One region of the Vibrio tubiashii ATCC 19109 genome, then DNA from elsewhere that is predicted to be linked to it. Evidence: riboswitches for the same ligand, from Rfam matches in the RefSeq annotation. Region 1 holds a riboswitch; the other holds the start of a gene.
What was found. Region 1 has a riboswitch for lysine ahead of tet(35) (tetracycline efflux Na+/H+ antiporter family transporter Tet(35)). Riboswitches for the same ligand answer to the same signal wherever they lie in the genome.
Positions count from the first base shown of each region.

Region 2: it holds a riboswitch for lysine, as region 1 does, so the genes downstream of both, lysC (lysine-sensitive aspartokinase 3) here and tet(35) (tetracycline efflux Na+/H+ antiporter family transporter Tet(35)) in region 1, are expected to answer to the same signal.

Region 1 is NZ_CP009354.1:1,273,646-1,279,046, reverse strand. It holds His leader region at 1-62, opposite strand, end outside; gene tet(35) (tetracycline efflux Na+/H+ antiporter family transporter Tet(35)) at 238-1,839, opposite strand; lysine riboswitch at 1,954-2,135, opposite strand; gene IX91_RS05790 (H-NS family histone-like protein) at 2,726-3,136, shown strand; gene IX91_RS05785 (inosine/guanosine kinase) at 3,241-4,545, opposite strand; gene IX91_RS05780 (hypothetical protein) at 4,779-5,048, opposite strand; gene mnmA (tRNA 2-thiouridine(34) synthase MnmA) at 5,243-5,401, shown strand, end outside.
Region 2 is NZ_CP009354.1:2,906,747-2,912,147, forward strand. It holds gene IX91_RS13230 (PglL family O-oligosaccharyltransferase) at 1-1,562, shown strand, start outside; gene IX91_RS13235 (pyridoxal-phosphate-dependent aminotransferase family protein) at 1,627-2,748, opposite strand; lysine riboswitch at 2,980-3,157, shown strand; gene lysC (lysine-sensitive aspartokinase 3) at 3,276-4,628, shown strand; gene pmbA (metalloprotease PmbA) at 4,819-5,401, opposite strand, start outside.

The sequences.
Region 1 (5,401 bases):
TTCCTGTCTCCCGGGTATGCGTGCATCTCCCGAAAGACTAAACTGGGTGATGATGGTGATGAATGTTCATGACTAATTTACGCATACTTAATAAGCTCTTCTGTTCGCTTTGTTGATATCCACACTAACCAAGCCGAAAACATTTTTCAACCATTTATTTAAACTTTTTTCAATTTGTATATGACAAATAAAAAGGGAGCCTGAGCTCCCTTATCTAATAGCAATAACTTCAATCTGTTACGCGTTTTGGCAACTCGCCATCTTTGACTTAGACAGAACAGATAGCAAGACACAAATAGCGATAAATGCTACCGACGCCGCTGCGAATGACATGCCGATAGAAGCGGTCATACCTAGAGTAATAAAACCAATACACGACACGACTGCAACTGACAGTGCATATGGTAACTGAGTCGCTACGTGGTCGATGTGATTACAACGAGCACCTGTTGAAGAAAGAATGGTGGTATCTGAGATTGGTGAACAGTGGTCACCAAATACTGAACCCGCTAATACAGCACTTAGCATTGGTAGCATTAGCGCCAGATCCGTTGCACCTGCCATATCACCCGCGATTGGCAGCATGATACCGAATGTACCCCATGATGTACCTGTAGAAAACGCCATAAGGCCAGACAATAGGAACAAAATAACTGGCAACCAATGTGGGTTGATATTGCCTTGAGCTAAAGTCGACAAATACTTACCTGTGTTCATGTCACCGATAACTGAACCAATCGTCCAAGCAAACACCAGGATCAGGATCGCGCCAAACATTGATTTCGCACCAATCCAAAGCGTACGAGAGATCTCACTTACCGCAATACCTTGTTTAACAACGGTAAACAGCGCAACAGCCAAACCAACTAGGCCACCGTAAATAAGAGATGTACCTACATCAGTGTTTTCAAATGCGCCGAGTAAGTTAAACGCAATGCCGTCCGCAGCAAGAGCTTGACCACCGGTGTAAAGCATCGAAGCAACCGTCGCAACAATAAGTAAAACGATCGGCAAGATGAGATCAGAGACTTTACCCTTATCGCTCTCTTCGATATCCAACTCTTCGTTTAGCTCGTGAGCTTCTTCCGAGTCTTCCGCTTGCTCTTTTGCAAACCCGTGCCCACGTGACGCCGCAATTTCATGCTCACGCATCTTACCGATGTCTAGTCCGAACCAAGCAACAGCAAATACCATAAGTAGCGCGAATATCGCATAGAAGTTCATCGGAATTAGGCGAACGTATGCGCCAAGTGCTGAATACTCAGTAATACCATGCGAAACTAAGATGCCACCAATGATTGTCATGATGTAAGCACCCCAGCTAGAAGCAGGCATGATCACACACATTGGAGCAGCAGTTGAATCAAGGATATAAGCTAGCTTAGCTCGTGATACGTAGAAACGGTCAGTGACAGGACGAGAGATAGCACCCACAGCCAAGCTGTTAAAGTAATCATCAACAAAGATGAAAACACCTAAAAATGCAGCAAGAAGCTTAGAGCCACGCTTACTTTTAACGCGAGTTTGCGCCCACTCTGCAAACGCACGTGTACCACCGGATAGCGTCAATAGCGCTGTCATCATCCCTAGTAAAATTAGGAAGCCGACAATACTCATATTCCAAGTATTGATACCGCCATCTTCAATAAAGACACTTGAAACGGTAGAACCAACATATCCAAGCGCACTACCGAATGAGTAGTCGTTAAGTAGGATTGCGCCTAAAACAATACCGACACCAAGCGATACGAGTACGCGGCGGGTAATAATAGCAAGACTCAGTGCCACAATTGGCGGCAAAAGAGATAAAGGAGATGATGCAAAATCAATTAAATTCATGATCTTCAAAAACCAGTAATAAATGGTTAGAGATCTACTGCAGACTAATTGAAGGAAATCATTTCCAATCAATTAAGTTGAAATTAGCGATAGGTCAGCGAATGCGAAACCCAGCCCTACAGTAGCGCTCCATAGTTTTACAAATTATAGACTATGGCAGTGTTACCCCTTTCGAGTGTAACCCCAGCAAACCTCCTTGATGAGAGAATTCACTTCGGCGAAATAACCTTTTATGTTTGCTCATTGGCATCACCCCAGCAAACACTACTTATTTATTCCGCGCCTCTACCGCGATTGTTGAAACTTTAAACTACCGAAAAATCATTTTAACAATAATTTAACCAACAAAACGCATTAGGTTGCGCCCATTGTACTCATATCACCACCTCTTTCAACATAATATTCCATTTTCTACTGTTAAAAATATCGTTAGCCAACTTCGACTAAGCTTTCAAGATTGATGAATAGTCATCCAATTGGATAACTTATTGGCCCATCCATTGAACTCAAATGGTCTGATTTCTTAGAAATCCACTCTACTAATGACGTTTTTTTAACCATCCTTACATGACAGATACATTTTTTTGATACGCCAGACTTGTTTTTTTGTACTGATACATACTAAAGGCATATAGCTCAGGGATACGGTTATATTTTCGATAACATTTAATATGAAACCGGACTCCCAGATAGGCCTCTGTTAATATAAGAGATAAGCGCGATAGAAAATCTATTTATTGCAAGCAACTAAATTAATAATAAAACGGCTCTCAAACAACATTCTGATAGTTTATTTTACGTAAATTTATGTCAGTGAGATTGTAATATTAAATTTAGAGGTTTATGATTCATACATCGACAACTTATATTGTGAAGAGATGAATAAATGTCGGAACTAACAAAAACACTATTAAACATTCGTAGTCTACGTGCTTTTTCTCGAGAGCTAACACTTGAGCAATTAGAAGAAGCGTTAGATAAACTAACTACTGTTGTAGCTGAGCGTAAAGAAGCAGAAGAAGCTGAACGTGAAGCAGCTGCAGAGCAAGAAGCTAAATTAGCCGCCATTGCTGAACAGATTACTAAAGACGGCATCGACGTCGAAGCGCTTATTTCTGCATTGGCAGGTGAGTCTAAAGGAAGTAAGCCAAAAGCGAAGCGTGCTCCTCGCCCAGCAAAATATAAATATGTAGATGCTTCAGGTGAAGAGAAAACTTGGACAGGTCAAGGTCGTACACCTTCAGTAATCCAAGAGCAACTAGATGCCGGCAAGTCACTAGACGACTTCCTAATCTAATCACTTTTAATGATTTACAAAAAGCGCCTATATGGCGCTTTTTTATTATTGCCGCAAATAAAAAAGCCTCAATTTAATGAAGCTTTTATCGTTCAATAACGGAATTAACGTTCCCAGTACGCTTCTTCCAAGCTATCTTCTCGCTCAGGAAGTCCACGAGATAAACGCGGTGAATGCTGCACTAACACTTCGTAACTGGCGCGATTAGAGTATTTACATACTTGCGAGAACGATGAATAAGTTAAGTATGAATGTGCGTGCTTGCTTGAGTTAGGCACATTTTCTTTATGGTATTTGTTCGCTGCCATATCATGTAATAAAGCAGAAAGAGCGGCATCACCAGCACCATTGGTATTCTTAATTTTCTCTGGGCCACCCATATAAGGTGAAATATGCGAGTAAACTTTAATTGGATTATCGCAAAGCCCTTTTGAAGCAGGTCGGCTAAATTCGTAGCGGTTAAATTCTGCAATACTGCCTGGCAATAATGGTAAAGACGTTTCACGTTTTGCAGACTCTTCAGTATAACCCGCCATAAATAGGCCTACTGGCCCAGCGGTACATAATACTAAATCAACCCACTCTAGCGTTTTATCAGAAGCTGCAAGAGGATCGGATTCTCCGGTTAGTGCTTCCGCTTCATCTTCATTCATTGCTACTACTGAAACATGCTCGTTTAAAAAGTCTTGCCAGAACTTTGGATCATCTTGAATAACGAATTTAGTGCCTAGAGTCAGTACGACAGGTACGTCATGTTTTTTTGCGTACTCGATCGCTCTCATCGTCGCTTCAGGCATTGGGTCGCCTTTCTTGCAACGCACCAAGTAAGCGGTTAACACCAAAGCAGAAGCGTTTTTAAATATTTTCTCAGGAATGCTATCTGGATGGAGCTGGTTCATTTGCCCTTCACTAATAGCAAAAGTGCGCTCACCGTCTTCAGTAATTAATGCGAAACAGCGACCAATTGCCCCGTCGACACCTTGAAGGTGGTTTAGATCCATACGGCTTGATGTATTGCATAAGTAGCGGTAACCATAACTGCCAATTTTAATATCTTGGCTCATTACGCCTAAAAGCGTAGAGCGGTCATCAGCCAGTACTGAATAGTTGTGGAGCGTATTACCAATCGTACCACCAGCGTATTCATTGGTGATCAAATCACGTTCTTTGAGTTCGTTATATAGCGCTTCTGCAGTCTCATCATCAATAACGAGCGAGTGTCCCTTACTCAGTTGGTATTTTTCGATAAGCTCACTGCTTACTTTGGCCTCAATATCAACAAGAGTTTGATCAATGCCGATAATATGCGTGCGCGACATTTTTTTACTTTCTTGTGATTGACTCACTAATGGATCACGAGCGTGAACAGGAAAGTAATGCTTCGATTTACGTTGACCAGGAAATTTCATAACAATGCTTCTGCAGTAAAGAATCTGAATAAGGGATGAAAGGATGCCGGATTCTACCTTGCAGGTTTTAGGACGGCAACAAAAGGTATTATAGCAAACGTTTGCATCGGCAATTAAAATCTGAGCAGCTATGAATGTAATAAATAAGTGGGATGGTCGATTGATGAAGCACCCACTTTTGGTGAGTGCTCTTAGCGCTATAGGCTGGCTGTTTTATCGAAAGGAGTCGTGGCTTATTCACCTTCCATAAAGCTAAGGTCCGGTAAGCGATCTAGGTTCTCAGCATAGCGCTTCAAGTTGAACTCACCTTCGTTTTTCATTACATCAAAGATTTCAATCGCTACTGCGCACGCCATCATAGCGATAGCGTCTTCACGAGGCGTGCCCGTCATCATCAAACGCATTAAGGTCTCTTTTACCTTAACTGGATTTCCATCTTCTAGTTGGTTTTCGATAACTTCAATCAACTGGGCTTCTTCGATGATTTGGTTTTCTTCGCTCATTAGATTCACTCTGGCTCTCTTGAATTTTCGCCACTATGCCACATATACAGGTTAATAGTTAAGTTTCCGCGATTTTCACTAAGCAAACGTCTAATAAACGCCCGAAATCGAAGTGTGAGTTCGATCTCGGATCTGTCCCCTCGCTATGCTTTCTGATAAAATCTGCGTCCAGTTAAATTAAGTGGTGTTTAGTAATGTCTGACAACAGTCAAAAGAAAGTCATCGTTGGCATGTCCGGTGGCGTTGATTCATCTGTATCTGCGTATCTTCTTAAGCAGCAAGGCTATCAAGTTGAAGGCCTGTTTATGAAGAACTGGGAAGAAGATGACAACGAAGAATACTGTACAGCAGCT
Region 2 (5,401 bases), 1.6 Mb from region 1:
GTAGCTACGGCAGCTTAAGATACAACAAGCTCACAATAGGTTTGTTTGTGTGCTGTATAATGCTCACCCTACCCGTGCTCTATTCAGGTTCGAATCTTGAGCTATCGTTAGGAAAACTCACTGGTCTTTGGACAGGTTATATTCTGTTTGTTGTCTTACAGCAATTTCGCTTCAGCAACAAACAAAAGCAGCGTCTACTCTGGTTTATCACCATTGCGGTCTTTATCGAAGCTATGTTCGGCTGGGTACAGTATTTGACCTTAGAGCCGGGCAATTTCTTTGGCTACAACACCGACTCAAACCGCCCTTACGGCATCTTTCAGCAACCCAATGTGATGGCAAGTTTTCTAGCCACAGGATTAGCGCTATCTGGCTATTTACTCACCCGTCATCCGACTAAGTACCAACGTAAAGTCAGTGAAGTGGCATTGTTGTATTTGATGCCCGTTGCGACTGTACCACTGTTGGTTGTATTGGCTTCGCGCACAGGTTGGTTGGCCGCAGTTCTTTCTATTGCCCTCTTGATTCCGTACGTATTTAGATTTGCAACCAAAAAACGCTTTGTCGGTTGGATAGTGGCCATAATTGTGGGAACTGGGCTAGGCTTTTCAACCCCATTAATGACCGGGCAAGATGACTCTTTAGTGGAACAGAAGAGCAATCTAGAGAGCCCGAGAAGATATACTTTTCCTCAAGCACTCGACATGCTGATCGAAAAGCCGTTTACCGGCTATGGTTATGGTCGATTTGAGCCAGAGTATATGGTGTACACGGCGAGACAACACCAGCTAAATCCGAGTTATAAACCTGGTTTAGCGGCAATGGACCATCCACATAACGAATTGCTCTACTGGGGAGTTGAAGGTGGCTTACTGCCCCTGCTCGCCATCATACTCGCGGCGCTTTTTGTTCTTGCTAGGCTTTATCAAGCGAAGAAAGGCACACGCTTGGCAATGTTTGCCTTGTTTGTTCCCATCGTTCTGCACAGTCAGCTTGAGTATCCGTTTTATCATTCAGCGATTCACTGGATAACCTTTGTCATTCTGCTCTACTGGGTTGATCAAAGGGCGAGCAGTTATCGCCAAGCACCATTTAGTATTATCTCCAAGACGGCGCTACGGGTGTCTAGTTTAGTCATACCAATAGTGACAAGCTTTTATATGCTGACCACTTTACATACCAATTATGTGCTTACCCAGTTTGAGCGCTCACAGCCCAAAGATCCTGACATACTCAACCAAGTCACCAATCCAGTGGTTTGGAAAGATAGATACGATTGGGATATCTATAGCACCTATCTCAATATTGGCTTATACAAGCAAGATCCCCAGTTTATCCAGCCATACATAGATTGGTCACTGAAGATTATTAAAGATAAACCTCGTCCTGCTTTCTATAACAATTTGATCTTGGCCTATCAAGGGCTGGGAGACAGTGTTAAAGCGGAGCAAATTCGCAGCGAAGCGCAGTTCCTATTCCCTGAGCAGGATTTCTCCGAGGTGCAGTACATCCCACCGAATATCGATGCCTTAAAGGCGGACAGTGAAAAAGAGACTAACTAGAGTCTATAGATATAATTAAGGCGACCATCAGGTCGCCTTATTAATTGATATGTTATTGAGACTGCTATTGCGTCAATGCCTCTTCGAGTGCTCGTAAGCATAAGGCAACATTTTCAGCGCGAGCACCGTAACCCATCAAGCCAATACGCCACGCTTTACCGGCTAAAGCGCCTAAACCAGCACCAATTTCTAGATTGTAAGTCTCTAGTAGGTGAGTTCTCACTTTCGCTTCATCAATACCTTGCGGAACATAAATGGCGTTGAGCTGAGGTAAACGAGAGCCCTGCTCGACAACGAACTCAAAGCCTAGCTTCTCCAAGCCTTGTTTGAGTTTCTCATGCATGTCTCGATGTCGCTGCCACGCATTTTCTAGCCCTTCATTTTTTAGAATCAACAGAGACTCATGCAGAGCATATAAGCTGTTGACGGGTGCAGTGTGGTGATAACTACGCTTTCCTTCACCGCTCCAATAGCCAAGTACTAAACTCTGATCTAGGAACCAACTTTGCACTGGTGTGGTACGTGCTTGAATTTTCTCTATCGCAGCCGGAGAAAAGGTCACCGGAGAAAGACCCGGAACACAAGAAAGACACTTCTGACTGCCTGAATAAACCGCATCTAGTTGCCATTCATCGACCTTAAGCGGTACCCCACCAAGTGAAGTCACCGCATCCACAATGGATAGTAGGCCATATTGCTTCGCCAACTTACCCAAAGCCTCTGCATCACTGCACGCACCCGTCGAGGTTTCAGCATGAACAAAAGCTAGGATTTTTGCATCAGGGTTATCTTTTAACGCTTGCTCGACTTTATCGACAGAGACGGGAGCGCCCCACTCATCATCGACAACTTCGGCAATGCCGCCTGCACGTACAACATTTTCACGCATACGCTCGCCAAACACGCCATTGCGACAAACGATCACCTTTTCACCCGGTTCAATCAGGTTAACGAAACAAGTCTCCATCCCTGCACTCCCTGGCGCAGAAACGGCAATGGTAAACTCATTATCAGTTTGGAAAGCGTACTTGAGCAGCGATTTAAGCTCATCCATCATGCCAACAAATAACGGGTCTAAGTGACCAACCGTCGGGCGACTCAAAGCTTGCAACACTTGAGGAGATATATCTGAAGGCCCAGGTCCCATAAGAATACGGTGAGGGGGGATAAAACTTTGAATCGTCATTGGCAGCTCCTTTTTAATATCACTATAATTTTTGTTCTATCTTTACTTCCTTAAACCCACCTTAATTCAATTCTTTGTTGGCAGCAATTAGCCCAAAGTATTGAGGTCAAACCAGTGTCACAAGTTTGTTAATTATAAAAAGGCATAAAGTTACAAATTCTCATTGACATAGTTCACAGAAAAACGTTCAATGCGGATATGTGGCGAATATTTATGCCACATAGCAAATTATTTTGCAGAAGAGGAGCACTGCCCAGGTAGACGTGTTGTGGAGCCACAAATCCGATACAACACATTGAGGGGGAGTAGTGCCGAGGTAGATCCGAAGTGTCGGTTTGGATCTGTCGGTTGCTAGGGTTGAATCCCTACAACTGTCATCAGCCCAGTCTGATGATGAGCTTCTGAGGAAAGTCATACATATAAAAGACCCCCCTCTCTTTCGCTCAACTCTCTTCATCAAAGCAAAACACTGGATGTTGGTATAGCTACCAAAAGTTTTTATTTTAGGAAGTCGTGGGAGAAATGCTGTGAGCAGTTTTAATGTAGCTAAATTTGGTGGAACAAGCGTTGCTAACTTTGAGGCAATGAGCCGTTGTGCTGCAATTATTGAAAGCAATCCAAATACAAAACTCGTCGTGAGTAGCGCTTGCTCAGGTGTCACTAACCTGCTGGTTGAGCTCGCGAATGGCGTACAAGACCAAGTCCGTCGTAGTGAGATTCTGACTAAACTGGCGCAAATTCATGATGCGGTACTCGAACAGCTTGAAGATGGAACCCAAGCAGCGAGCGATGTTTACGAGATTCTCGACACAGTGACTAGCCTTGCGGAAGCGGCATCGATCCAAGCAAGCCACAAACTAACAGACCACCTAGTCGCATGTGGTGAGCTGATGTCGACTCACCTACTTACCCAATTGATGAAAGAGCGCGGTATCAGCGCAGTACGTTTTGATATTCGTGACATTCTGCGCACCGACAACAATTTCGGTAAAGCAGAGCCACACCTAGACCAGATCAGCGAGCTTGCTCAGCAATCACTGGTGCCACTGTGCCAAGATGCAGTAGTGATTACTCAAGGCTTTATCGGTTCTGACGCCGAAGGCAACACCACTACTTTAGGTCGTGGTGGTAGTGATTACAGTGCAGCCCTAATCGCCGAAGCCGTAGAAGCTTCTGGACTTGAGATTTGGACAGACGTTCCTGGTATTTACACCACAGATCCACGCATTGCTCCTAAAGCTTCTCCAATTCCTGAAATTAGTTTTAGTGAAGCGTCAGAAATGGCGAACTTTGGCGCTAAAATTCTCCACCCATCGACGCTTCTTCCTGCCCTACGCCACGATATTCCTGTATTTGTCGGATCATCGAAAGAGCCACAGAAAGGCGGCACTTGGATTCGTCATCAGGTAGAAAGCTCACCACTATTCCGCGCTCTGGCTCTGCGTTGTAACCAAACTATGGTAACACTGCGCAGCGCTAACATGTTCCATGCCTACGGCTTCCTCGCCAAAGTGTTTGAGATTCTTGCTAAACACAAAATCTCGGTCGACTTGATTACCACTTCAGAGATCAGTGTGTCGCTCACTCTGGATCAAACAGACACTGCTGGCGGCGCACCTCAACTTCCAGAAGCCGCAAGAATTGAGCTAGAAGAGTTATGTACGGTCGAAGTAGAACACAACCTATGCTTGGTTGCTCTGATTGGTAACAATATGAGCGAGAGTAAAGGCTATGCAAAGCAAGTATTCAGCACTTTAGAAGATTTCAACCTGCGTATGATCTGCTACGGTGCGAGCCCACACAACCTCTGTTTCTTAGTTGACGAGTCAGTCTCAAAACAAGCAATTCAGAAGCTGCATACAGAGTTGTTTGAGGAATAAAAGGGATTCGGGATTCGGGATTCGGCTGATACTTTAAAGGGTTGGCATTTTTGCCAACCCTTTCGTTTTGGAGAGCTGGAGAGCTGGAGAGCTGGAGGGCTAAAACTTCAAGACATCGATAAAAGAGTCAAGTCTAGTTCTCCAGCAGCGAAGCGGTCTAGCTATCCTTAGGACGTAGTCCGCTCCTTGTTTACTCCCCCGCAACCTTCATTGATTCAAGCAGGATTGAGCCTGTTTGGATCTGCGAGCGAGTCTCTACATCGTTGCCAACTGCAACAATCTGATTAAACATATCTTTGAGGTTGCTTGCGATGGTAATTTCAGACACTGGGAACTGAATTTCACCGTTCTCTACCCAAAAACCTGCAGCACCACGAGAGTAATCGCCAGTCACGACATTAACGCCTTGGCCCATCACTTCTGTTACAAGCAAGCCAGTACCTAGCTCTTTCAACATTTGCTCAAAGTTCTGACCTGTCGATTTCACAAACCAGTTATGGATACCACCCGCGTGACCTGTAGGCGTCATATCCATTTTACGCGCCGCGTAGCTAGTAAGCAGGTAAGTAGCAAGAACACCATCAGTAATGATCTCGCGGTCTTGGGTAAAGACTCCTTCACTATCAAATGGGCTTGATGCAAGACCACGCAACACATGCGGGCGTTCTGAAACATTAAACCACTCAGGCAGTACTTGCTTACCTAGGTGATCAAGCAAGAAAGAAGATTTACGGTAAAGGTTACCGCCACTGATCGCCATCACTAGGTGACCA